3 regions of the Cobetia sp. PDI-23MA genome follow, and region 3 is predicted to be linked to each of the others. Evidence: predicted binding sites of a transcription regulator. Region 3 holds the regulator's gene; each other region holds the start of a gene.
The links. Region 3 encodes sigma-54, which starts transcription at its own class of promoters, with help from an activator protein. Its sites were predicted from a motif close to TGGCACNNNNNTTGCTNT; they were not measured.

Region 1 (7,738 bases), 1.9 Mb from region 3:
ACGCCGTGCAGTACGGTCTGGGCGAGAACGGCCTGATCGACTACGCCGAAGTCGCGCGTCTGGCGCGTGAGCACAAGCCGAAGATGATCATCGCCGGCTTCTCCGCCTACTCCCAGATCATCGACTGGGCCGAGTTCCGCAAGATCGCCGATGAAGTGGGTGCCTACCTGCTGGTCGACATGGCCCACGTGGCCGGTCTGGTCGCCGCTGGCGTCTACCCGAGCCCGCTGCCCCACGCCCACGTCGTCACCACCACCACGCACAAGACCCTGCGCGGTCCGCGTGGCGGCCTGATCCTGTCCGCCGAAGGCAATGCCGACATCGAGAAGAAGCTGAACTCCGCTGTCTTCCCGGGTGGCCAGGGCGGCCCGCTGATGCACGTCATCGCGGCCAAGGCAGTCTGCTTCAAGGAAGCGATGGACCCGGCCTTCACCGCTTACCAGAAGCAAGTGGTCAAGAACGCCAAGGCGATGGCCTCCGTGTTCCTGGAGCGCGGTTTCGAAGTCGTCTCCGGCGGCACCGAAGATCACCTGTTCCTGCTGTCGCTGGTCAAGCAGGGCCTGACCGGCAAGGACGCTGACGCGGCGCTGGGCCGTGCCCACATCACCGTCAACAAGAACGCCGTACCGGGTGACCCGCAGTCGCCGTTCGTCACTTCCGGTCTGCGTATCGGTACCCCGGCCGTCACCACGCGTGGCTTCCAGGAGCAGGAGTGTCTGGAACTGGCCGGCTGGATCTGCGACATCCTCGATGCGATGGTCGCTGGCGATTCCGCCGCTGCCGAAGCCGAGGTGCAGGCCAAGGTCTCCGCCGTCTGTGCACGTCTGCCGGTCTACGCCTGAGGCGTGACGAGGTGCCAGCTCGGCTGGCCCTCATCGCAGCAGTGCTGACAGTGGTGTAGCGCTGTCATGCACCAGACGAGAAACGCCTGTCGCGCAAGCGGCAGGCGTTTTTTTGTGCCCGCACCACGGCCAGCCGAGGCCGAGTGGCGTGGTGCGCAGCGGGGTGGGAGAGTGGTCAACCGGCGCTCAGAAAGATCAGCCTGTGCCCGGGAGTGGACGCGCTACGCTATTCTCGATGCCGGACACACTCTGCTCATCTTCGTGCAAGGAGGCTTCCATGGCCGTCATGCAGCACCATGCCTTTCTGATCCTGGTCGAGAATAGCGGCAATACCTCACTGAGCAGTCAGGGCAGCGGCGAGGTCCGCATTTCCGTCGCCACGCTGGGGACGCTGAGAGCCGCCGAGCGGTTGGTCAGTGAGCTGGTCGCCCAGGGCGTCAGCCAGATCGAGCTGTCGGCAAGTTTCGGCGCGGCAGGTGAGGAAGCGCTGAGAACGGTGGTCGCGGACAGCGGTGCCGAGCGTACAGTGTCGATCGGTCGCGTGCGATTCACGGCCTGACGCCAGCACAGGGGGAAATTGCCAGTACCTGAATAGCCCTTTTGCAACAGGGAGTTGCGTAAAGGTGTGACCAAAGTCGGGTCTCGCCCTTGGTCTAGGGTGTCTTGTTGGCATGTCTGACATGAGCTATTCCTTGACGGACAAGAGCGCGCCGCGATGCATCCCGTGAAGGATGTGCGCGAGCTACAAATGACGCGCCACGCCATCAAGGAACGTTCGATCATGACCACGCCTCCCACGAGTGCCGCTGGCGGCAGCCCGCGCGCCAATGCCTCTTCTGGAACGTCTGCCTCACCCGGCGACACCTCGACCGCGCGTGTCGATGTCGCCGAATGGCTGGCGCAGGCCATCTTCGAGAATCGCTACCCGCCGGGCAGCCTGATTCCTCGTGAGCTGGACCTGTGCGATCAGCACGCCCAGAGCCGCGCTACCGTGCGCACCGCGATTCAGAGCCTGGTCAATGCCGGGATTCTCACCCGCACCACCGGCCAGGGCACCCGCGTCAATCCGCTCAGCGAGTGGCATCTGCTCGATCCGCGCGTGACCGGCTGGATGACACGCTACGCGATGCCACATCCGCAGCTGGCGCGGGACATCTACGCCTTCCGCATCTCCATCGAACCCTTCGTCGCCGCCCTGGCGGCCACCGAGGCCACCGCCCAGGACCTGTCCGCCATCGAGCAGGCCTATGACGGCATGGCCGCGGCGGTGCATGGCGGCAGCGCCATGGAGGAGTTCGACCGCGCCGATATCGCCTTCCATGACGCCATCTTCGCCGCGACCCACAACGTCATCTGGGCGCAGCTTGGCCATGTGCTCAAGCCGTCGATCAGCCTGCTGGTGGCGACCTCCAATCACAATGCCTCGGAGCTGGGTGACAGCCTCGGCCGCCATCGCGCGGTGATGGAAGCGATTCGTCTGCGCCAGCCCGATGCCGCCCACGCCGCGAGCCTGCATGTGCTGGACCGCACCGGCCAGGACCTCGGGCTGGCCATGCCTGCAGGCCCTGAAGGCAGCCATCCTGCCGGGCGCGCCCAGGAACCGCTGGAGCTGCTGCGTCGCTTCGGCCAGCTGCCCAGCCTGTCTGCACCGCTGTCAAGCGAGTGAACGGCACCTCGCGGCGTTTCGCCACGCCAGAAAGTGCCTGCACGTCTTCGATTGACCACAGAACGTCATAACACGTCATAACAACAAGCCAGGAGTTTCACCATGCCGCGTTCCACTATCTCGTCGCTCACTACTACCTCGCCGCGCACCACTGCCGCTCCCGCCCGTGTCACGCTCAAGGCGCTGGCGCTGTCCACTGCCGTGGCCGCCACGCTGATCCCCACACCGAGCTGGGCCGCCGAGTACGAATGGACCTTCCAGACCTCCGAGACGGCCGGGGAGCCGCAGTTCGAGGTCAAGAAGGCCTGGGCCGACAGCATCAAGGCCATGTCGGATGGCCGCATCGCCATCGAGATCCTGCCGGTCAATGCCGTGGTGCAGGCCAACCAGACGCTTGACGCCGTCAGCGCCGGCATCCTGCAGGGCCACCTGACCGATCCGTCCTACTTCTCGGGCCAGAATCCGGCCTTCGGCATGCTGGGCAACCTGGTGGGTGCCTGGGGTGACCCGCTGGAATATCTCGAGTACATGCAGCACGGCGGCGGTGAGGAGCTCTACAACGAGCTGGTCGAGCCCTACGGCGTGCATCTGATCGGCGCGGGCGCTACCGGGCTTGAGTCCTTCGTCTCCAAGAAGCCGGTGCGCACCGTCGATGACCTCAAGGGCCTCAAGGTGCGTGCGCCGGAAGGCATGGTCTACAACATCTTCCAGAAGGCCGGCGCGGCCCCCGTCAACCTGCCGGGCTCCGAGGTCTACACCGGCCTGGAGAAGGGCGTGATCGACGCGGCGGATTACACCGTCTTCGCCACCAATGATGACCAGGGCCTGCACAGCTTCGCCAAGTACCCGTCCTACCCCGGCTTCCACTCCTTGCCGATGGTGGCGGTGTCGATGAACAAGGGCATCTGGGACGGCCTGCCGGCGGATCTCAAGGCGATCATGGAGACCGCTACCGACGCGATGGCCTACGACATGGTCTTCACCCTCAAGGCGCGTGACATCAAGGCGGTGAGCGCGGCGCGTGCCAATCCGGATATCGAGGTGATCGACATGGCGCCGGAGGAGCGCGCCAAGTTCCGTCGCATCGCGCAGCAGGAGTGGAAGGTGTGGGCCGAGAAGAATGAGCTGACCGGCAAGGTCTACGAGTCCGTGGTCAGCTTCCTGACCGACCGCAACCTGATGTGAGCCCGCTGGCGCGCGGGATGGGCGCCAGCTGCTGCGTGGCAAGAGGCAGCTAGCCATGCTTTTGGCGACACGATCGTAGAACGATGAAGACGCGGGAGATCAAGGTCGGCGTGCTCACTGGGCGCGCCGATTCTCCTTGGGGCAGCGAGTCAGCAAGGAATTCGATATGGCAGAACATGATGTGGCGTCGCCGGGGCTACCCGAGGCGTCGGATGACCACGACCCGAACCTGGGCACGCGCACGCCGCTGGACCGCCTGGTGGGCAAGGGCACGCGCGCCGCGGCGTGGCTGGTATTGCTGGCGATGGCGATCAGCGTGTTCGAGGTGGTGATGCGCTACGGCCTCGATTCACCGACCTCCTGGGTGCACGAGACGGTGATCTTCCTGGTCGCGACCAGCTTCGCGCTGGGCGGCCCGGCGGCACTGGCCAACAATCGCCACATTCGCGTGCGCGTGCTCTACGACCTGGTCGGCACGCGCTTTCGCTACGTGCTGGACTGCTTCAATGACGTGATGACGTTCGTCTTCTGTCTGGCGATGAGCTATGCGGGCTGGGTGATGTTCTGGCGTGCCTCGCACAGTCCGCTGGGCGAGTGGCAGCTGGAGCGTTCCGGCACCTCATGGAATCCGCCGTTTCCGGCGCTGACCAAGGGCGTGATCCTGTTCGCGCTGGCGGTGATGACCCTGCAGGCGCTGTGGCATCTCTATCAGACTTTCTTCTCGCCCCGTCCGCCCGAGGGCGGCAGTGGGTCTCATGATGTCTCCGACGCCACTCCCGGCGCCGCAGCTGACCACAAGGAGCCGCGCTGATGGATATCGCAACGGCTACGATGCTGCTGGTTGGCGGCATCTTCGCGCTGCTGGTCACCGGCCTGCCGCTGGCCTTCGTCACCGGCCTGGTCGCGCTGGCCTACACCTTTGGCTGGTTTGGTCCGATGGCGCTGCCGCTGGTCACCAGTCGTGTCTATGGCTTCGTCACCGAGTATTCGCTGGTGGCGGTGCCGATGTTCGTGCTGATGGCCTCGCTGCTGGATCGCTCGGGGATCGCCAGGGACCTGTTCAATGCCATGCGCGTGATGGCAGGGCGCCTGCCCGGCGGCGTGGCAATCCAGACCATCGTGGTGGCGTTCTTCCTCGCCGCGATGTCCGGCATCATCGGCGGCGAGATCGTGCTGCTGGGGATTCTGGCGCTGCCGCAGATGCTCAGGCTCGGCTATGACAAGCACATCGCCATCGGCGTGGTGTGTGCCGGCGGCTCGCTGGGCACCATGATGCCGCCCTCCATCGTGCTGATCATCTATGGCCTGATCGCCAACCAGTCGATCGCGGACCTGTTCACCGCGGCGATCACCCCGGCCATCGTGCTGATGGCAAGCTACATCATCTACGTGCTGATCCGCTGCCTGCGCAACCCTTCGCTGGGGCCGGTGATGCCCGAGGAGGAGCGCCGCGCCAGCTTCCAGAGCAAGAGTGAGCTGCTCAAGGCCATCGGCGTGCCGGCGGTCATCGCGGGGCTGGTGCTGGGCTCCATCTATGGTGGCGTGGCCTCGGTGACCGAAGCCGCGGCGATGGGCAGCTTCGGCGTGCTGGTGGCGGTGATGCTGCGCGGTGAGTTCTCCATCACCCTGATGCAGCGTGCGCTGTCCCAGACCATGAACACCTGCGGCATGATCATCTGGATCGGCATCGGCGCGGCGGCGCTGGTCGGGGTCTACAACCTGATGGGCGGCAACCGCTTCGTGTCGAGCATGATTCTCGGCCTGGATATCCCGCCGCTGGCGATCATCATGGTGATGATGGCGATCCTGCTGCTGTTGGGGCTGTTCCTCGACTGGATCGGCATCGCGATGCTGACCCTGCCGATCTTCGTGCCGATCATCGTTCAGCTCGGCTACGACCCGGTATGGTTCGGCGTGCTGTTCGCGGTCAACATGCAGGTGTCCTTCCTGTCGCCCCCCTTCGGGCCTGCCGCCTTCTATCTGAAAGGCGTGGCACCGGAAGGCATCAGCCTCAAGGATATCTTCGTCTCGCTGCTGCCGTTCATCGCCATCCAGCTGTGCGTGCTGGCGATGTTGCTGCTGTGGCCGCAACTGTCGCTGTGGCTGGTCTAGTCTCAACAGACGTTGCCCACTTGCCCAGAACTCGACGCCCTCGCAGATGCGAGGGCGTCGTCGTTGGTGACGTTGAATTTGCGCCGCCATGAGGCGTGACATCATGCAAGGCAGGCTTTGTGCTCTTTGATGGTGCAAATGAGCGGGTGCATAAACATCGTCATGGCGAGAGAGGGCAGGCTGACATGGAGGCTGCACCATCTTGGCACATTCCCTGCAATGCTCTTGCAATGCCTGTCCGGTGCCACGAGATCCTGCCGAGGTGACCCCCGACACGCTGCAGCACTTCACGAGGAGAGTTCACATGTCAGAGACTCAAGCACCGCTGTTGTTGCTGACCGATCTGGATGGCTCGCTGCTGGATCACCATGATTACTCGCCGGGCCCGGCGCGCAGCTGGCTGACCCGCCTGCGCGCGCGCGGTGCCTGGGTCGTCCCCAATACCTCCAAGACGGCGGCCGAACTGGCGCCGCTGATGGACTCGCTGGGCCTGGCGGGCCAGCCATGGATCGCCGAGAACGGCGGCGTGGTGGCACTGCCTGCCGATTGGCTGAGCGCCTACCCGCTGGAAGCGGCCAGCGCCCCGGATGCACACGGCCTGTGTCGTATCGCGGTGGCGATGCCCCGCGACAGGATTCTCGCGGTACTGGAGGAGCTGAGCGCGGAATTCGCCTTCGAGGGTTTCGCTTCGATGTCGGTGGCGAGAATCAGCGAGCTGACGGGATTGGGGGAGGCGGATGCGGCCTTGGCGGGACAGCGTGATGCCAGTGAACCGCTGGTATGGCGCGACGCGCCGGAGCGTCTCGAGGGCTTTCGCGCGCGTCTGGCCAGTCATGGCCTCAAGCTGACACGTGGTGGGCGCTTCCACCATGTGACCGGGGACAGCGACAAGGGCGTGGCAGCGCGCTATCTGATCGCGCGCTACCGGCTCTGCGAGCGGGTGCGCCCCTGGACGCTGGGCTTCGGTGATGGCGCCAATGACCTGCCGCTACTGGCCGCCGTCGACAACGCTGTGCTGATCCCCGGCGTCGGCGATACCTCACAGCGCGATCGTGAGCTTGGCGACTACTCGACATTGGCGGATGAGCGCCGCTGTTTCCGCGCCAATTCCCCCGGACCGCAGGGATGGGTCGAGGGATTGCGTCACTGGCTGGCCAATGGCCAGCCGGAAGAATGGACATCCAGAGGCCTGGGCGCCTGACGCCTGCCTGATGCATGTCTTCGGCATGACAAGGAGCTGACATGAGCGATTTTTACCAGAATGGCATCATCACCAACTTCCATAACCTGACCGATCGTCCGGTGGAAGATCTCGAAGCGGACCTGATGCGCTTCTCCCGCAAGCGGCCGATGAGCCTGATTCTGCCGTCGCTGTATTCCGAGCTGGAAGGCCCCGCCCTCAAGTTTATCGTCGAGGAGCTGGCCCAGGTGCCCTACCTCAGCGAGATCGTGATCGGGCTGGACCGCGCCGACCGTGACCAGTTCGAGCATGCCAAGGAGTTCTTCTCACATCTGCCGCAGCATCACCGCATCCTGTGGAACGACGGTCCGCGCCTGCGGGCACTGGATGAGGAGCTGACCGAGCATGGCCTGGCGCCGATGGAGGCCGGCAAGGGGCGCAATGTCTGGTACTGCTCAGGCTACGTGCAGGCCTCGGGCATCGCCGAGGCAGTGGCGCTGCACGACTGCGATATCGTCACCTATGATCGCGGCCTGCTGGCGCGGCTGATCTACCCGGTGGCCCATCCGCAGTTCAACTACGAGTTCTGCAAGGGCTACTACTCGCGCATCGCCCAGGGCAAGCTGAACGGCCGCGTGGCGCGCCTGATGGTCACGCCGCTGATCCGTGCGCTCAAGAAGGTCTATGGCCCGCTGCCGTACCTGGATTATCTCGATAGCTATCGTTATCCGCTGTCCGGCGAGTTCTCGATGC
Region 2 (7,738 bases), 1.9 Mb from region 3:
CGGCCTGCTGAGCAGGCTCGAGCACGCACGGCAACTCGCCATGCACGGTGATCGTGATAGAGAGCGGGCCGCGCGTGACGTCGCCGCCGACCAGCGCGATGCCGTAGCGATCCGCCAGCGCGTGGAAACCGGCCGCAAAACCATGCAGCCAGTCTTCATCCACGTCCGGCAACGTCAGCGCCAGCAACGCCCAGCGCGGGGTCGCACCCATCGCCGCCAGATCAGACAGATTGACGGCCAGGGCACGATGGCCGATGGACGCCGCAGGCGCATCCGGCGGGAAGTGCACCCCCGCCACCGAGGTATCGACACTGACCGCCATCTGCATGCCATCACTGGCGGCAAGAAGTGCACAGTCGTCTCCCGGCCCCAGCAACACGCCCGGTGCCCCGGACAGATCGCGCTGGAAGTAGCGGGCAATCAGCTCGAATTCACCTGGCATGTCAGCGCAGGCGGGCCTGGGTCACCTCGGCGCTGCGCAGCTTGACTGCCAGCTTGTCGAGGATCCCGTTGACGTACTTGTGCCCGTCGGTGGCACCGAAGGTCTTGGCCAGCTCGACCCCTTCGTTGATCGCCACGCGATACGGCACTTCCATGCGCTTGGACAGCTCGTAGGCGCTCAGACGCAGGATGGCCAACTCGATCTCGTCGAGATCCTGCAAGCGGCGGTCGAGCAGCGGGCTGATGCTGGCATCCAGTTCTTTCTGGAAGCGTGGCACGTTGTGCAGCAGCTCGTGGAACAGGGCCTGGTCAGCGATGCGCATCACCTCGACCCAGTTCTCGTGCAGTTCGACATCATCGTCGATCTTTTGACCACGGAACTCGGCCTCGATGGTGGTCATGTTCTTGCCGGTCATCTGCCACTGGTAGATGCCCTGCACGGCCAGCTCGCGAGCGGCGCGCCGCGCCTGCTGCTGCCTGGACGGCTCGCGCTCGGTACGTTCATTGCGTTCGCTCACGCGTCACCTCCCATGGCCTTGAGCAGGGAGACCATTTCCATCGCCGCCATGGCCGCTTCGGTACCCTTGTTGCCAGCCTTGGTGCCGGCACGCTCGATGGCCTGCTCGATGGAATTCACCGTCAGCACGCCATTGGCGACCGGGGTGTCGAATTCGAGCTGCAGACGGGACAGCGCGGAGTTGCACTCGCCGGCGACGTATTCAAAGTGCGGCGTACCACCGCGGATCACCGCACCCAGCGTGATGACGGCGTGCGGCTTGACCTTGGCCAGCACGGCCTTGACGGCCAGCGGAATTTCCCAGGCACCCGGCACGTGGATCAGGTCGATGTTTTCCTCATCGACGCCGTGGCGTACGAGAGAATCGACCGCGCCTTCCACCAGGCTGTCGACGACATGGTGGTTGAAACGCCCGACGACGATGACGTAACGGCCATCGACATTGGTGAAAGTGCCTTCGAGTTGAGCAATCGGTTGCATGGTCAGTCCACAATGCTAGCGCCCCGGAGAACCGGGGCGGGGATATCAATCATACCGGGGTAGGTCGCCAGAAGCGCGCGACCTCCCCCGCCATTTGGGGTGCCGAAGCGCTTACGCGCCTGCGGCGTCTGCGTCTGTCTCGCCTGCCGTGTCATCACTGCCGACCAGTTCGACCACTTCGAGGCCAAACCCGGACAGGGCAGAGAATTTCCACGGCGAGCTGAGCAGACGCATCCGGCCGACACCGAGATCCCGAAGGATCTGGGCACCGGTACCGGTGGTCAGATAGTTGCCCGCACCATCGGATTCGTTGGTGCGCGGGGTACGACGTCGGCCGAGGAAGACATCGAGACGATCCTTGTAATCCAGCGTGTCGCTGCCGGTGTCCAGCAGTACCAGCACGCCGGCATCGGCGGCGGCGACTTCAGCGAGTGCATCATTGAGCGCCCAGCTGCTGCTGCCCGGCTGACGCAGGGTCAACAGGTCGCGCATCGGGTCCTGCACGTGCACGCGCACGGTAGTCAGAGACTCGGCATTCGGCGTGCCCTTGACCAGCGCCAGGTGGTGACGGCCCTGGATGCGATCGCTGAAGCAATGCAACGTCAGCTCGCCGAAGGCGGTCTCGACCTGCTCGCTATCCAGCACTTCCACGGTCTGCTCATTGTGGATGCGATATTCGATCAGATCCGCAATGGTGCCGACCTTGAGGTCGTGCTCGGCGGCGAAGCGCTCGAGCTCTTCACGACGCGCCATGCTGCCGTCATCATTCATGATTTCACAGATCACGCCGGTCGCGCCAAAGCCCGCCATGGACGCCAGATCACAGGCCGCCTCGGTATGGCCGGCACGACGCAGCACACCACCCGGCTCCGCCATCAGCGGGAAGATGTGTCCCGGCTGGACGATGTCCTGCGGGCGCGCATTGCGCGCGGCAGCAGCCTGCACGGTCCGGGCGCGGTCAGCCGCCGAGATACCGGTGGTGACGCCTTCGGTGGCCTCGATGGAGAGCGTGAACTTGGTGCCGAAGCCGGAACCGTTGGCCTGAACCATCAGTGGCAGCTGGAGCTGTTCGCAATGCTCACGCGACATCGGCATGCAGATCAAGCCACGCGCGTGGCGTGCCATGAAGTTGATGTGCTCGGCTGTCACGGCTTCCGCGGCGATGATGATGTCGCCTTCATTCTCACGATCCTCGTCATCCATGAGGATGACCATCTTGCCTTGCCGGATATCCTCGACGAGTGCTGCGATGCCTGATAGCGCCATGCTTGCTCCACTTTACGGGCTGCGCCGGCCCATGCCGGACCCACGCGTAGTATCAAAAAGTCGGGCGTCAGGGTACCCCGCCACCCCGTTTTGCGCCAGCACCCAGCGACGCCGCTGTCGCCAGACGGCGGCAAGTGCTTGCGTGACAACAAGAAATCAGTCGTCGCTCTCCTGTGGGCCTGGCGATGCTACTGGCACCGCGGTGATGCGCCAATCACGCCCCACCGCCCGGATATCGCGAATCTCGACCCGGCGCTGCTGCGCCATGTGATCCAGCCCCGGCAGTGCCAGCAGCGGACGAGCCTCACCACCCAGCAGCGTGGGCGCCATGAACAGCTGCATCTCATCGACCAGGCCTGCCTGGATCATGGCCCCGGCCAGCACCGCGCCGGTTTCCAGCAGCACCTCGTTGGCCTGCTCGTGCTCGGCCAGATAGCGCAGCAGGGCCTCGAGGTCCACGCGGCCATCTTCGCCGGCCGGCAGCGCCAGCACCTCGGCACCGGCCGCCTCCAACAAGGTACGTCGCTCAGCCAGCGCCGCTGTCTCATCCGCGACACACACCAGCAGCGTACGACCGGATTGCGCCAGTATGCGCGCCGCCAGCGGCAGACGCAGGTGGCTGTCCACCACCACGCGCAACGGCTGACGCGCCACCAGCGCTTCGAGTCCCAGCGGGTGGTCGTCGAGACCGAGCTGGTCGGCGCGTACATTGAGGCGCGAATCATCGAAGATGACCGACTCGATGCCGCTCATCACCACGCTGGAGCGGGCGCGCAGACGCTGCACGGCGCTGCGCGCTTCAGGGCCGGTGATCCATTGGGACTCCCCGGAAGCCATCGCCGTGCGACCGTCCAGACTCATGGCCTGCTTGAGGCGCACGAAGGGCCGACCGCGTTCCATGCGTGACAGGAAGCCGGGATTGAGCGCTCGCGCCTCCTGCTCCAACACCCCGACCGTCACCGCGATGCCCGCACCCTGCAACAGCGCGATGCCGCGCCCGGCAACCTGCGGATTCGGATCACGCATCGCGATCACCACCCGCGAAACGCCCGCCGCGATCAGCGCCAGCGAGCAAGGGCCGGTCCGCCCGGTGTGAGAGCAAGGCTCCAGCGTCACATAGGCCACGCAGCCCAGCGCGCGCTCGCCCGCCTCTGCCAGCGCATTGACCTCGGCATGCCCTTCCCCGGCACGTACATGAAAGCCGCTCGCGATCACCTCGTCGGTCTCGGCCTCTACCAGCACACAGCCGACACGCGGATTGGGCTGCGTCGTGTAGCTGCCCAGCCGCGCCAGGCGCAGGGCGTGGGCCATGTGGCGCGCATCACGCGCCGAGGGAGCACTGCGTCCGCGAGAGTGACTGTCGCGAGAGTGGCTGTCACGGGGAGCATGAGAAGCATTAGGAGAAAGAGACATGCGATACCTTGGCGTGAAACGAGAGAAGGTAAGGCGTAGCCCAGGCGGTGACCAATACTTCGAGACCTGAGCTACGCAGCGTGACGCGACAGAGCCAGCAGACACAGGCCTCGAGGTCATCTGCAAGGATGACCTCGAGGCATCAGGGCCGCGAATCTTCCTCGCCAGGCAGGAAGCTGGGCTCCTGGGCGAGGCGGTCGATCTCGGCGCGGAACTCATCAAGGTCCTGGAAGCGACGATAGACCGAAGCGAAGCGGATATAGGCGACCTGATCCAGCCGCTTGAGCTGCTGCATGACTTCATCCCCGATGCGCCGCGCCTCGATCTCACGTTCGCCGGTGGCACGCAGACGCTGGCGAATGCGCTCCACCGCGGCCTCGATCAGTTCGGAGGACACCGGGCGTTTTTCCAGCGCACGCAGCATGCCGGCACGCAGCTTGTGCTCATCGAAGCTCTCACGCGAGCCGTCACCCTTGACCACGCGCGGCATGACCAGCTCCGCCGTTTCGTAGGTCGTGAAACGCTCACCACAGGCCGCACACTGGCGTCGACGCCGCACCTGGTCACCCTCGACCACCAGCCGGGAATCCGTGACCTTGGTTTCATGAGTTCCGCAGAAGGGACAGTGCATGTTGGAGAGCCTGCTTGGGTGCGAGGTGGCTGCGACCCCGCGCGAAGCACAGCGAGGAAGTGGCGCAGCGCAGCCGAATGACAGCGAATGGCGGGTATTGTAACCGTTAAGGCCCCGCCACGGGAGCCTATGTCAGCCCCGACCTATCTGAACTGGCCTTGGGGAGAGACCAAGGGGCGACAGGAGTTTCCTTCATTGTCGCCCTGGGGGGCGGACACCACGGCGAAAGCGTCAATCAACCTGCTCGGCAGGCTTGAAATCCCCGCGGGATAACCGAAAGATGACATCAGGGTGCAGCGCCTCACGAGGACGCTTGCCCGAGCTGTGGAATCCTTTCACGACTGGCGGCAGATGATCTCTGCCGCGAGACTGATCACGATGACGCAAGGAGCTGCGACATGGGAATCATTGCATGGATCATATTCGGTCTCATTGCCGGCATCATCGCCAAGGTGATCGTGCCCGGCAAGGACCCGGGTGGCATCATCGTCACCAGCATCATCGGCATCCTGGGGGCCGTGGTCGGTGGCTGGGTCGGTACCCTGATGGGCTTCGGGGAAGTGACGGGATTCAATCTGGCCAGCTTTGTCATCGCCGTGCTCGGCGCCGTCATCCTGCTGATCCTGTATCGCGTGCTGCGCAAGTAAAGCGTGTCTTGAAGCGCATTGGCGTCAGCCGGCCTCAGGCCACATGACGCCCGACAGGACGGCCAGCCGGCTCATGCAGGCTGGCCGTCCTGCCTTGCAGGCTTGACGAATCTGGCCCGAGGCGTGCATGACTCAGGGGTAAAGGCACCAGGCCGTCACCCACGAGCGTCGCTGAGCGATGCACGATTCAGGAATGTCACTCGGCTGCCGCCAGCCGACTTCATCTGATATGTGATTTCCAGTCTTGCCACCGGCCCCCGCAGGATTGCGCCGGCGGGCTTAACGAAGATCACCCGCGACACGCTCTGCCCATTGAGACTCACGCGCAGAGCCAGACCGCTTCTGCTGCCACGAGGATTGCCCATGCCCGATACGTCATCTTCCGATCACTCGACTTCCACTGCCTCCGACCCTGCGCCGAGCGAGGGCAATGCCAGGCCACGCACCAGAGTCTCTCTCGCCAAGCGCCTCTCGCAGGCTGATTTCCAGGCCCACGCCACACGTCTGCTCGCCGAGATCTACCCGCAGCGTCATGAAGAAGTCCTCAGACGCCTGGAGACGGTGCTGGATTTCCATCGCACGCGCCTCAATCCCCGCGTACCGGAAGGCGAGCCACTCTGGAGCGAGCGCGACCAGTGGCTGATCACCTACGGCGACAGCCTGCAGCAGGAAGGCGAGGCACCACTGGCGACCCTGCACGACTTCCTCGCCAGCCGACTGGACGACAGCCTGTCCGGTGTCCACGTGCTGCCCTTCTTTCCGTGGAGCAGCGATGACGGCTTCAGCGTCATCCACTATCGCGAGGTCAATCCGGCCCTCGGCGACTGGCAGGACATCCGGCGCCTGAGTGAGCAGCGCGACCTGATGGCAGACCTGGTCATCAATCACTGCTCGCGCGAGTCACTGTGGTTCGCCGACTATCTGGCCGGTGTGCAGCCCGGTCGCGACTACTTCATCGAGATGGACCCCGACACCGATGTCTCCGAGGTGGTGCGCCCGCGCCCGTCTGCCCTGCTCACGCCGGTGCATACCCGTCGTGGCCTGCGCCATCTTTGGGCAACCTTCTCGGATGACCAGATCGACCTGAACTTCGCCAATCCCGATGTGCTGCTCGAATTCATCGGCATCCTGCTTTATTACCTCGAGCAGGGCGCGGGCATCATCCGCCTCGATGCAGTGGCCTTCCTGTGGAAACGTCAGGGCACCACCTGCATTCACCTGCCGGAGACACATGCCGTGGTGCGCCTGCTGCGCGCCATCGTCGACCATCTGGCGCCGGGCAGCCTGTTGATCACCGAGACCAACGTGCCCCATGCCGAGAACATGTCCTACTTCGGGCTCGACCGTCTGTCACAGCACGACCTCGCCACCATCGAGGGCAGCGCCCAGGCCGATGAAGCACACCTGATCTATCAGTTCACGCTGCCGCCGCTGACGCTGCACACCCTGACCTCCGGCGATGCCAGCGCCCTGACCCAGTGGGCCGCCAGCCTGCCGTCGTTGCCCTCCGGCTGCAGCTACTTCAACTTCACCGCCAGCCACGACGGCATCGGCGTTCGCGCCCTTGAGGGCCTGCTGCCCGACCACGAGCGCGACACCCTGGTGCGACTGGTGCATGACTTCGGCGGCTACGTCAGCATGCGCGCCAACCCGGGCCGCGCCGACACCCCCTATGAACTCAACATCAGCTACTTCGATGCGCTCAAGGGCACGCGGCGCGGCCAGGACCCGTGGCAGATAGAGCGTTTCATCGCCAGTCAGACCCTGATGCTGAGCCTGCAGGGCATCCCGGGGCTGTATATCCACTCGCTGACCGCGACCCCCAATCACCAGGAAGGCGTCGAACGCGATGGTCATCTGCGCGCCATCAACCGCCGCAAGTGGCAGCGTGATGAACTGGAAGCGCTGCTGGCAAGCCCCAACACCGCGACCCATGAGGTCTTCCACGCCCTCAAGCGCCGGATGGCACTGCGCCGCAACGAACCCTGCTTCCACCCGGATGCCGACCAGAATGTCTTCGATGTCGGCCCGGACTTCTTCGTCTTCGAGCGCGTCACCCATGAAGGGCGTCGCCTGCTGTTCGCCCTCAATGTCACCGATCAGCCGCGCGTGCTGCCGCTGCCGGCAAGCTGGCAAGGCGTCGCGCTGACCGACCACCTGTGCCACGACAAGGCCTACGACCCCACCATGGCTCGCCGTCCCTATCAAGCGGCCTGGCTGATGGAGCAAACCGTGCGCCCGCCGGCCATCGAGGTCGTCTGACGCCCGCGCTTCTTCCTTCTGCCCACGACAACGGGGCTGCCACTGGCAGCCCCGTTGTCGTGGGTCTTGCTGTTTCCCCCG
Region 3 (7,738 bases):
CAGCGTCCTGCAACCCGGTGCGGGCCAGAGCGAGGCCAGCAAGGAAGCCGAGCGCATAGACTCGGGCACCGAGAGCACCACTACCGATGAGGGGCGCGTCAACAGCACCTTCGAGGCAGCGCCTGCCAGCGGTGAATGAACCCGCCGGGCTGGCCGTCGCGCCATGACCCGCGCCGCAACACCTTCTTCCCTGCCGCTCGATGGCATCATTGCTCGGGCGGCGACCCCGTCATGCCAAGGAGCCACCATGACTTCCACGACTCGCAAGCCCTTGACGGCCTGTCGCCAGACCCTCAACAGCGGTGTCATGGCGCTCTGCCTGGCACTGGGCATGTCTACCTTCGCCCCGGCCGCCATGGCGCTGGACAGCGATGCCAGCCAGCCGATCAACATCGCCGCGGATGCCCTGTCTCTCGATGACAAGGCCGGTACCGCCACCTATACCGGCCAGGTGGAGATGCGCCAGGGCAGCATGAAGCTCGATGCCAGCCGCGTCGATATCAGCCGCGCCGGCAGCGGCGAGATCTCGCTGGTCAAGGCCACCGGCAAGCGTGCCTACCTGGAACAGCAACCCGCACCCGACGAGAAGCTGGTCAAGGGCTGGGCCGACACCATCCGCTACCATGCGCTGGAGCGCCGCGTGGAGCTGGTCGGCAATGCGCGCCTCGAGAAAGGCGATGACACCTTCGAAGGCGGCTACGTGGAGTACTTCCTCGACAAGCGCCAGGTGAACGCCAACAACAGCAAGACGGCACAGCAGACCGAAGGCGGTCGCGTGCACATGACTCTGACGCCGCGCGGCGCCAATGCCAGCAAGGAAAACTGAGTGATGACTGCTGCTACTCCGCGTACGTTGAGCGCTCGCCATCTGGCCAAGGCCTACAAGGGCCGCAAGGTGGTCAAGGACATCTCGCTTGAGATCCGTCAGGGTGACATCGTCGGCCTGCTGGGCCCCAACGGCGCCGGCAAGACGACCTCGTTCTACATGATCGTCGGGCTGGTGCGCGCCGATGCCGGCAACGTCTCCATCGACGACAAGGACCTCTCCGCTGCCGCCATGCATCAGCGTGCACGCGCCGGCATCGGCTATCTGCCTCAGGAGGCGTCGATCTTCCGCAAGCTGTCGGTAGCCGACAACATCATGGCGATTCTGGAGACCCGCAAGGACCTGGATCGCAATGGCCGCAAGGCACGCCTTGAAGAGTTGCTCGAGGAATTCAGCATCACGCATATTCGTGCCAGTGCCGGCATGAGCCTGTCCGGTGGCGAGCGTCGACGGGTCGAGATCGCCCGCGCACTGGCCACCGAGCCGGACTTCGTGCTGCTCGATGAGCCCTTCGCCGGCGTCGACCCCATCTCGGTGGGAGAGATCAAGAGCATCGTGCGCCAACTGCGCGATCGTGGCATCGGCGTGCTGATCACCGACCACAACGTGCGCGAGACACTCGATATCTGTGACACCGCCTATATCGTCGGCGATGGCCAGATCATCGCCCACGGTGACGCGGACTCCATCCTGGCCAACCAGCAGGTGCGCGACGTCTACCTCGGCCACGAGTTCACGCTCTAGGGTCAGCGGCTGCGCTGAGCCCACCGGAGGCGAAAGCTTCAAAAGCCGCTGCGTGATTTTATCGCGTAGCGGCTTTTTCATGTCTGACATCAGACGCATGCATGACGTCCATACCACCTTGGTGGAAACATGGCATGCAAGTTGCTTTAATATTCACGGCAACCACTTGTCAGTGGCCCGAGTCACGGTATAGCGTAGTAAGCACGTTCCTTTGCCGTGAATTGACTGACTCCATGAAACCCACCCTGCAACTCCGCCTCGGCACCTCGCTGACCATGACGCCGCAGCTTCAGCAAGCGATCCAGCTGCTGCAGCTGTCGACGCTCGATCTGCGTCAGGAGATTCAGCAAGCCCTCGAGTCCAACCCCATGTTGGAGCTCGACGAGGACTACGAGTCGCTGGATGTCATCGAGACACAGGATACGAGCGAGATCTCCACTGCCGACTCCTCGAGCGAGATTCCCGAGGAATACCCCCTCGACAGCGACTGGTCGGACCTCTATCAGGACCACGCCGGTAGCCTGACCAGCTCCGGCAGTGGCAGCGGGAGCGAAGAAGGGCCGGACTTCGATCGCAATACAAGCGTCGAGAGCCTGCAGGACCACCTGCGCTGGCAGCTGGCGATGACCGACCTCGATAGCCGTGAACGCCAGATGGCGGAGAGTCTGATCGATGCCGTCGACGGTGCCGGTTACCTGAGCCTGTCACTCGATGAGCTGGTCGATGGTCTGCGCGGCCAGGGCCTGCCCGGTCTCAAGGCTTCCGAGCTCGAGCAGGTACTGCTGCGTCTGCAGCAGTTCGACCCGACCGGCGTCTTCGCCCGCGACCTGCGCGAGTGCCTGCTGCTGCAACTGGCGCTGCTGCCGGATGATCTGCCGCTGCTGGCGCAGGCGCGTCGCTTGGTACGTCAATTCCTCGAGGCACTGGGCAACGATGACCGCAAGCTGCTCAAGCGCCGACTGAGCCTTGACGATGACGAGCTGGACCACGTCATCCGCCTGGTGCGCGCGCTCGATCCGCGTCCGGCATCCGCCTGGGGCGAGCCCGCCAGCGATTACGTGATCCCTGATCTGCTGGTGCGTCATACCCGCCACGGCTGGCAGGTCGAGCTCAACCCGGAAGCGCTGCCCAGGCTGCGCATCCAGCCGGAATACGCCGCACTGATAAAGCGTGCCGACAAGTCCGCCGACAACACCTTCCTCAAGGACAACCTGCAGGAAGCGCGCTGGCTGATGAAAAGCCTGTCATCACGCAATGACACCCTGCTCAAGGTCGGCCGCGAGATCATGGCGCGCCAGGTCGACTTCCTCGAGCAAGGCGAGGAAGGCATGAAGCCACTGATTCTGGCCAACATCGCCGAAGTGGTCGAGATGCACGAATCGACCATCTCGCGGGTCACGACCCAGAAATACATCCACACCCCGCGCGGCGTCTTCGAGCTCAAGTTCTTCTTCTCGAGCCAGGTCGGTGGCAGCGGCAGTGGCGACGCCCACTCAAGCACCGCCATTCGTGCCCGCATCCGCAAGCTGATTGCGGAAGAACCGGCTCGCAAGCCTCTCTCCGACTCACGCCTGGTCGATCTGCTCGCCAGCGATGGCATCGAGGTCGCACGCCGTACCGTGGCCAAGTATCGCGAAGCGATGGGCATCCCATCCTCCAGCGAGCGCAAGCGTCTGGCCTGAGGCATCACCTGCAGCTGCCATGCCCTGCTTTCACCTCCACAATGGCAGCCGCCGCCAACCTCAGACGCTGGTTTTCTCTCTCACCAGCCTCTGACATTACTGACACCGGCGCGCCTGTTGCGCGCCCTGTCATGCCGTCAACCACTCGTCAATGACCCATCATGGCCCATGACGGCGCGCAGGATGTTGGCAAAAATCCATCATTCCGGCAGCATCATTTACCGTCAATCGCATGTTTTTAAAGTCACTTTTGGCCGTATTGCACCGGGATGACACTCGGTGATCCTTCTGGCACGCTGCTTGCTCCACGCAACCCAGGCGCCTGAAAGGCGGCGTACATGCAGGGATTGGCGACGAAAACCCGCCTTCTTGCGCGCCTTTCATGCACCACCCTTCAAGCGTGACCTTGAAGTCCATTCCGCTACCCTTCATTGAGTTGAAGACAAGCACTGAGCCACGATGCAGCGCAGCGTTGATCTTTGCGCAAAGCTTGGGCATTGTCGGTACAGACGCTCACGACATCTGACGCCGCTGGCAAGGGCGCGAAAACATCGCCAGACGGCGGCCGTCAAGCCTGTTGCAGAGCGTCCGATCAGGGTTTGCTCGTAGTCAAAAAGGGTTACAATTGAATGGCAACCCGCTGGATAAAGGAGCGTGTCCATGCAAGTGAATATTACCGGGCATCATGTGGAACTTACCGATCCTCTCCGCGATTACGTCAACGAGAAGCTCGCCCGCCTCGAACGGCATTACGACAACATCACCAATGTTCAGGTGACACTGTCGATCGAGAAGGAGCGCCAGCAGGCTGCCTGCACCTTGCACGCAGCAGGCGCTGACCTCCACGCCCTGGCAGAAGACCCCAACATGTACGCTGCCATCGACGCGCTCGCCGACAAGCTGGATCGCCAGCTGGTCAAACACAAGGAAAAGTCCCAGGCTCGTGCTCAGGGCACCGGGACCCGTTGACCTTCAGCCATGACACTTGATCAGATCCTCCCCCCCGAGCGCACCCTTTACGGTGTCCCCGGGGGGAGCAAGAAGCGGGTGCTTGAATTCTTCAGCACCTTCATCGCACAGAACATTCCCAGCCTGGATAGCCAGGAAGTCTTCTCGCGCCTGATCGGGCGCGAGAGACTGGGATCGACCGGCATCGGCCACGGTGTGGCCGTGCCCCATGCACGTAGCCCGCATTGCAAGACGCCAATCGCTGCGTTTCTGAAGCTCGGTGAACCCATCGACTTCGATGCCATCGACGGAGAACCCATCGATCTGCTGTTCGTGCTGCTGGTGCCTGAGGAAGCGGATGAAACCCATCTGACGCTGCTCGGGCAGGTCGCGGAATTGCTCAATTCCCCGACCAATCGCTCGGCCCTGCGCCAGGCAGACAGCCAGCGTGCACTCTTTGAGGCATTGACCCAAGCCATCGCCGAATTACCGGCGCGCTGAATCACAGGCCCGGACATCGTCCGGGCTTTCGTCTTGCTGGCCTCCCATCGGCCGACGTACAGCGCACTGATAGCGGGCAGCCTTCTGCCCCACCCCTGCATTCTTTCGACGTTGACCTCGCCCTTGGAGAGCACTTCATGAAGATCGTGATCATCAGCGGCCGCTCCGGCTCCGGGAAATCCATCGCTCTCCAGGCGCTGGAAGACATTGGCTACTATGCCATCGACAATCTGCCCGGCATGCTGCTGGCGCCACTGGTCGACCAGCTCGAACAGGACAGTCCGGCACGCCGACGTATCGCGGTCTCCATCGATGCCCGCAACCTGCCGGAAGCCTTGACCCGCTTCCCCGAATTGCTCGACAACGTCCGCCAGAGCGGCATGGACGTGCAGGTCGTCTACCTGACCACCGATTCGCGCGTGCTGCTGGAACGCTACTCGGCGACCCGTCGTCGTCACCCTCTGACGCGCGACAACGACCACACCCTGGCCGAGGCCATCGAGATCGAGCAGAAGACGCTCGCTCCCATTCGCCAGAAGGCCGATCTGGTCATCGACTCGACCAACCTGAGCGTGCACGATCTGCGCTCCCGGATCACCGAGCAGGTCGCCCAGCACAGCTCTCGCCACCTGACGCTGACCTTTGAATCCTTCGGCTTCAAGCATGGCGTGCCGACCGACGCCGACATGGTGTTCGATGTCCGCTGCCTGCCCAACCCGTACTGGGACATCAACCTGCGCGGCGATACCGGTCGCGATGACAGCGTGGCCGAATTCCTGCGGCGCTACCCCACCGTCCAGGCGATGCATGACGATATCGCCGGCTGGCTGGAACGCTGGCTGCCCGCCTATCAGGACAGCAATCGCAGCTACCTGACGGTGTCCGTGGGCTGCACCGGCGGCCAACATCGCAGCGTCTACCTGTGCGAGCAGCTGGCGAGCTACTTCGCCGAGCGCCTGCCGGAGGTGCGTCTACGCCATCGTGAACTGGGTATTCATACCGCACTGAGTCATGTCGATACCACAGGCGAAAGCGACTCAGACACCAGCACCGAGGAGAGTCGCGATGGCCTCTCGTGAGCTGACGCTGACCAACCGTCGCGGGCTGCACGCCCGCGCAGCCACCAAGCTGGTCAATTGCTGTGCGCCCTATTGCGCGACGGTGATGGTCAGCCATGGCGAGCGACGCGCCAATGCAGCCAATGTCATGGCGTTGCTGATGCTTGCCGCACCCTGCGGCACCAAGCTGTTGATCGATGTCGAGGGCGAACAGGCCGATGAGGCGATGCTGGCCATCGAGGCGCTGTTCGAGGCGCGTTTCGAGGAAGACGAATAACCGCCACTGACAGCGCTGTACATTTGCGCTATGCGCTCAGCCTTCCTTCCTCAGCCAGCTCGCTTCTTGGTCAACTATCTTTTCGGCCCGCTCGCTTATCGGCCAGCTCCCCCCCTCTGGCAGCCCCCCCTGGCGACACCATCAACGGCTCGCGTGGGATGCCTGGCACCTGATCTTGCACCTATCCTTTCACCTACCCTCCCCCCTTTCCCTGCACCTATCCTTGCGCTTGACAGCCATGCAACGCTGCTTTTGCGCCAGTGGCCGGAACGCGGATTGTCCTTTCGATAAGAAACGCTGTTCTCTTTTGTCGACGCGCCCCCCTGAGCCAATGGTAGAATCAGCACTGTCCTTCATGTCGACAGGGGAAGCCGACAGATGAGCAAGACGTCTCGAAAACTCAAGCCAAGACTTGATCGCCTGTCACAGGCGCTGGAAAGCGGCGAGCTGGAACAGGCAAGACGCATGCTCAATCGCGGCCTCGCGCCGGTGGACGTGGCCCACCTGCTCGAATCCTCGCCCCCCAAGGAGCGTAATCTGCTCTGGGAGCTGGTCGATGCCGAGCTACAGGGCGATGTCCTTCAATACCTTGGCGAAGACATCCAGACCGACTTCCTCAAGGACATGGACGCCGTCGACGTTCTCGCCGCTACCGAGAACCTGGAACCGGATGATGTCGCCGACATCCTGCAGCGCCTGCCGAATACGGTGATTCTCGAAGTCCTCGACTCCATGGAGGCGCAGGAGCGTCTGCGCGTCGAAACGGTACTGTCCTTCCCGGAGGATACCGCCGGCGGCCTGATGAACACGGACACCATCACCATTCGTCCGGACATCACCCTGGACGTGGTGCTGCGCTACATTCGCCGCCACGAGCGCCTGCCCGACTCCACCGATACCCTGCTGGTCGTCTCACGACGCGATGAATTCATCGGTGCGCTGCCCATCAACCGCCTGCTGGTCTCGGACCCCGGCGTCACGGTGCGCGAAGTGATGGACACCGACAGCGTGGTGATCCCGGCCCTGATGCCGGAGAACGAAGTCGCTTCGCTATTCGAGAAGCACGATCTGATCTCGGCGCCCGTGGTCGGCGGCGATGGCAACCTGCTGGGTCGCATCACCATCGATGACGTGGTCGATGTCATCCGTGGCGACGCCGAGCACCAGGTGATGTCGATGGCGGGGATGGATGAGGACGAAGACACCTTCTCTCCCGTGATACGGACCTCGTGGCGCCGCGCCGTCTGGCTCGGTATCAACCTGCTGACCGCCTTCATGGCCTCCGCCGTGATCGGCATGTTCGAAGGCACCATCCAGAAGATCACCGCGCTGGCCGTGCTGATGCCCATTGTCGCCAGCATGGGGGGCATCGCGGGCTCTCAGGCACTCACCGTCCTGATCCGTGGTATCGCGCTGGGGCACGTCAAGAGTGGCAATGTCAGCTGGCTACTCAAGCGCGAAGTCATCGTCGCGGGACTCAACGGCCTGTTATGGGCCGTGGTGGTGGCAGGCATCGCCATCGTATGGTTCGGGGATGTCCAGCTGGGGGCAATCATCGGCGCCGCGATCATGATCAACCTGTTGATCGCCGCCGTGACGGGCACACTGTTGCCGGTACTGCTCAAGAAGCTCAATATCGACCCTGCCCTTTCCGGCAGCGTGATATTGACCACCGTGACCGACGTGATCGGCTTCATGGCCT

Region 1: the regulator sigma-54 is predicted to act here: its motif matches at 6,009-6,026, upstream of AC5WNJ_RS12140 (HAD-IIB family hydrolase).
Region 2: the regulator sigma-54 is predicted to act here: its motif matches at 5,508-5,525, upstream of AC5WNJ_RS12130 (sugar phosphorylase).

What each region holds. Positions count from the first base shown of each region.
Region 1 is NZ_CM183352.1:2,859,496-2,867,233, reverse strand. Features, by position in the region: gene glyA (serine hydroxymethyltransferase) at 1-842, shown strand, start outside; gene AC5WNJ_RS12165 (hypothetical protein) at 1,120-1,401, shown strand; gene AC5WNJ_RS12160 (FCD domain-containing protein) at 1,624-2,508, shown strand; gene AC5WNJ_RS12155 (TRAP transporter substrate-binding protein) at 2,611-3,693, shown strand; gene AC5WNJ_RS12150 (TRAP transporter small permease subunit) at 3,860-4,504, shown strand; gene AC5WNJ_RS12145 (TRAP transporter large permease) at 4,504-5,805, shown strand; gene AC5WNJ_RS12140 (HAD-IIB family hydrolase) at 6,110-7,006, shown strand; gene AC5WNJ_RS12135 (glycosyltransferase family protein) at 7,048-7,738, shown strand, end outside.
Region 2 is NZ_CM183352.1:2,851,209-2,858,946, forward strand. Features, by position in the region: gene thiL (thiamine-phosphate kinase) at 1-442, opposite strand, end outside; gene nusB (transcription antitermination factor NusB) at 444-959, opposite strand; gene ribH (6,7-dimethyl-8-ribityllumazine synthase) at 956-1,438, opposite strand; gene ribBA (bifunctional 3,4-dihydroxy-2-butanone-4-phosphate synthase/GTP cyclohydrolase II) at 1,550-2,704, opposite strand; gene ribD (bifunctional diaminohydroxyphosphoribosylaminopyrimidine deaminase/5-amino-6-(5-phosphoribosylamino)uracil reductase RibD) at 2,861-4,015, opposite strand; gene nrdR (transcriptional regulator NrdR) at 4,260-4,748, opposite strand; gene AC5WNJ_RS12125 (GlsB/YeaQ/YmgE family stress response membrane protein) at 5,147-5,395, shown strand; gene AC5WNJ_RS12130 (sugar phosphorylase) at 5,759-7,657, shown strand.
Region 3 is NZ_CM183352.1:766,271-774,008, reverse strand. Features, by position in the region: gene lptC (LPS export ABC transporter periplasmic protein LptC) at 1-139, shown strand, start outside; gene lptA (lipopolysaccharide transport periplasmic protein LptA) at 248-826, shown strand; gene lptB (LPS export ABC transporter ATP-binding protein) at 830-1,570, shown strand; gene AC5WNJ_RS03300 (RNA polymerase factor sigma-54) at 1,804-3,252, shown strand; gene hpf (ribosome hibernation-promoting factor, HPF/YfiA family) at 3,913-4,221, shown strand; gene AC5WNJ_RS03290 (PTS sugar transporter subunit IIA) at 4,231-4,701, shown strand; gene rapZ (RNase adapter RapZ) at 4,839-5,780, shown strand; gene AC5WNJ_RS03280 (HPr family phosphocarrier protein) at 5,767-6,036, shown strand; gene mgtE (magnesium transporter) at 6,415-7,738, shown strand, end outside.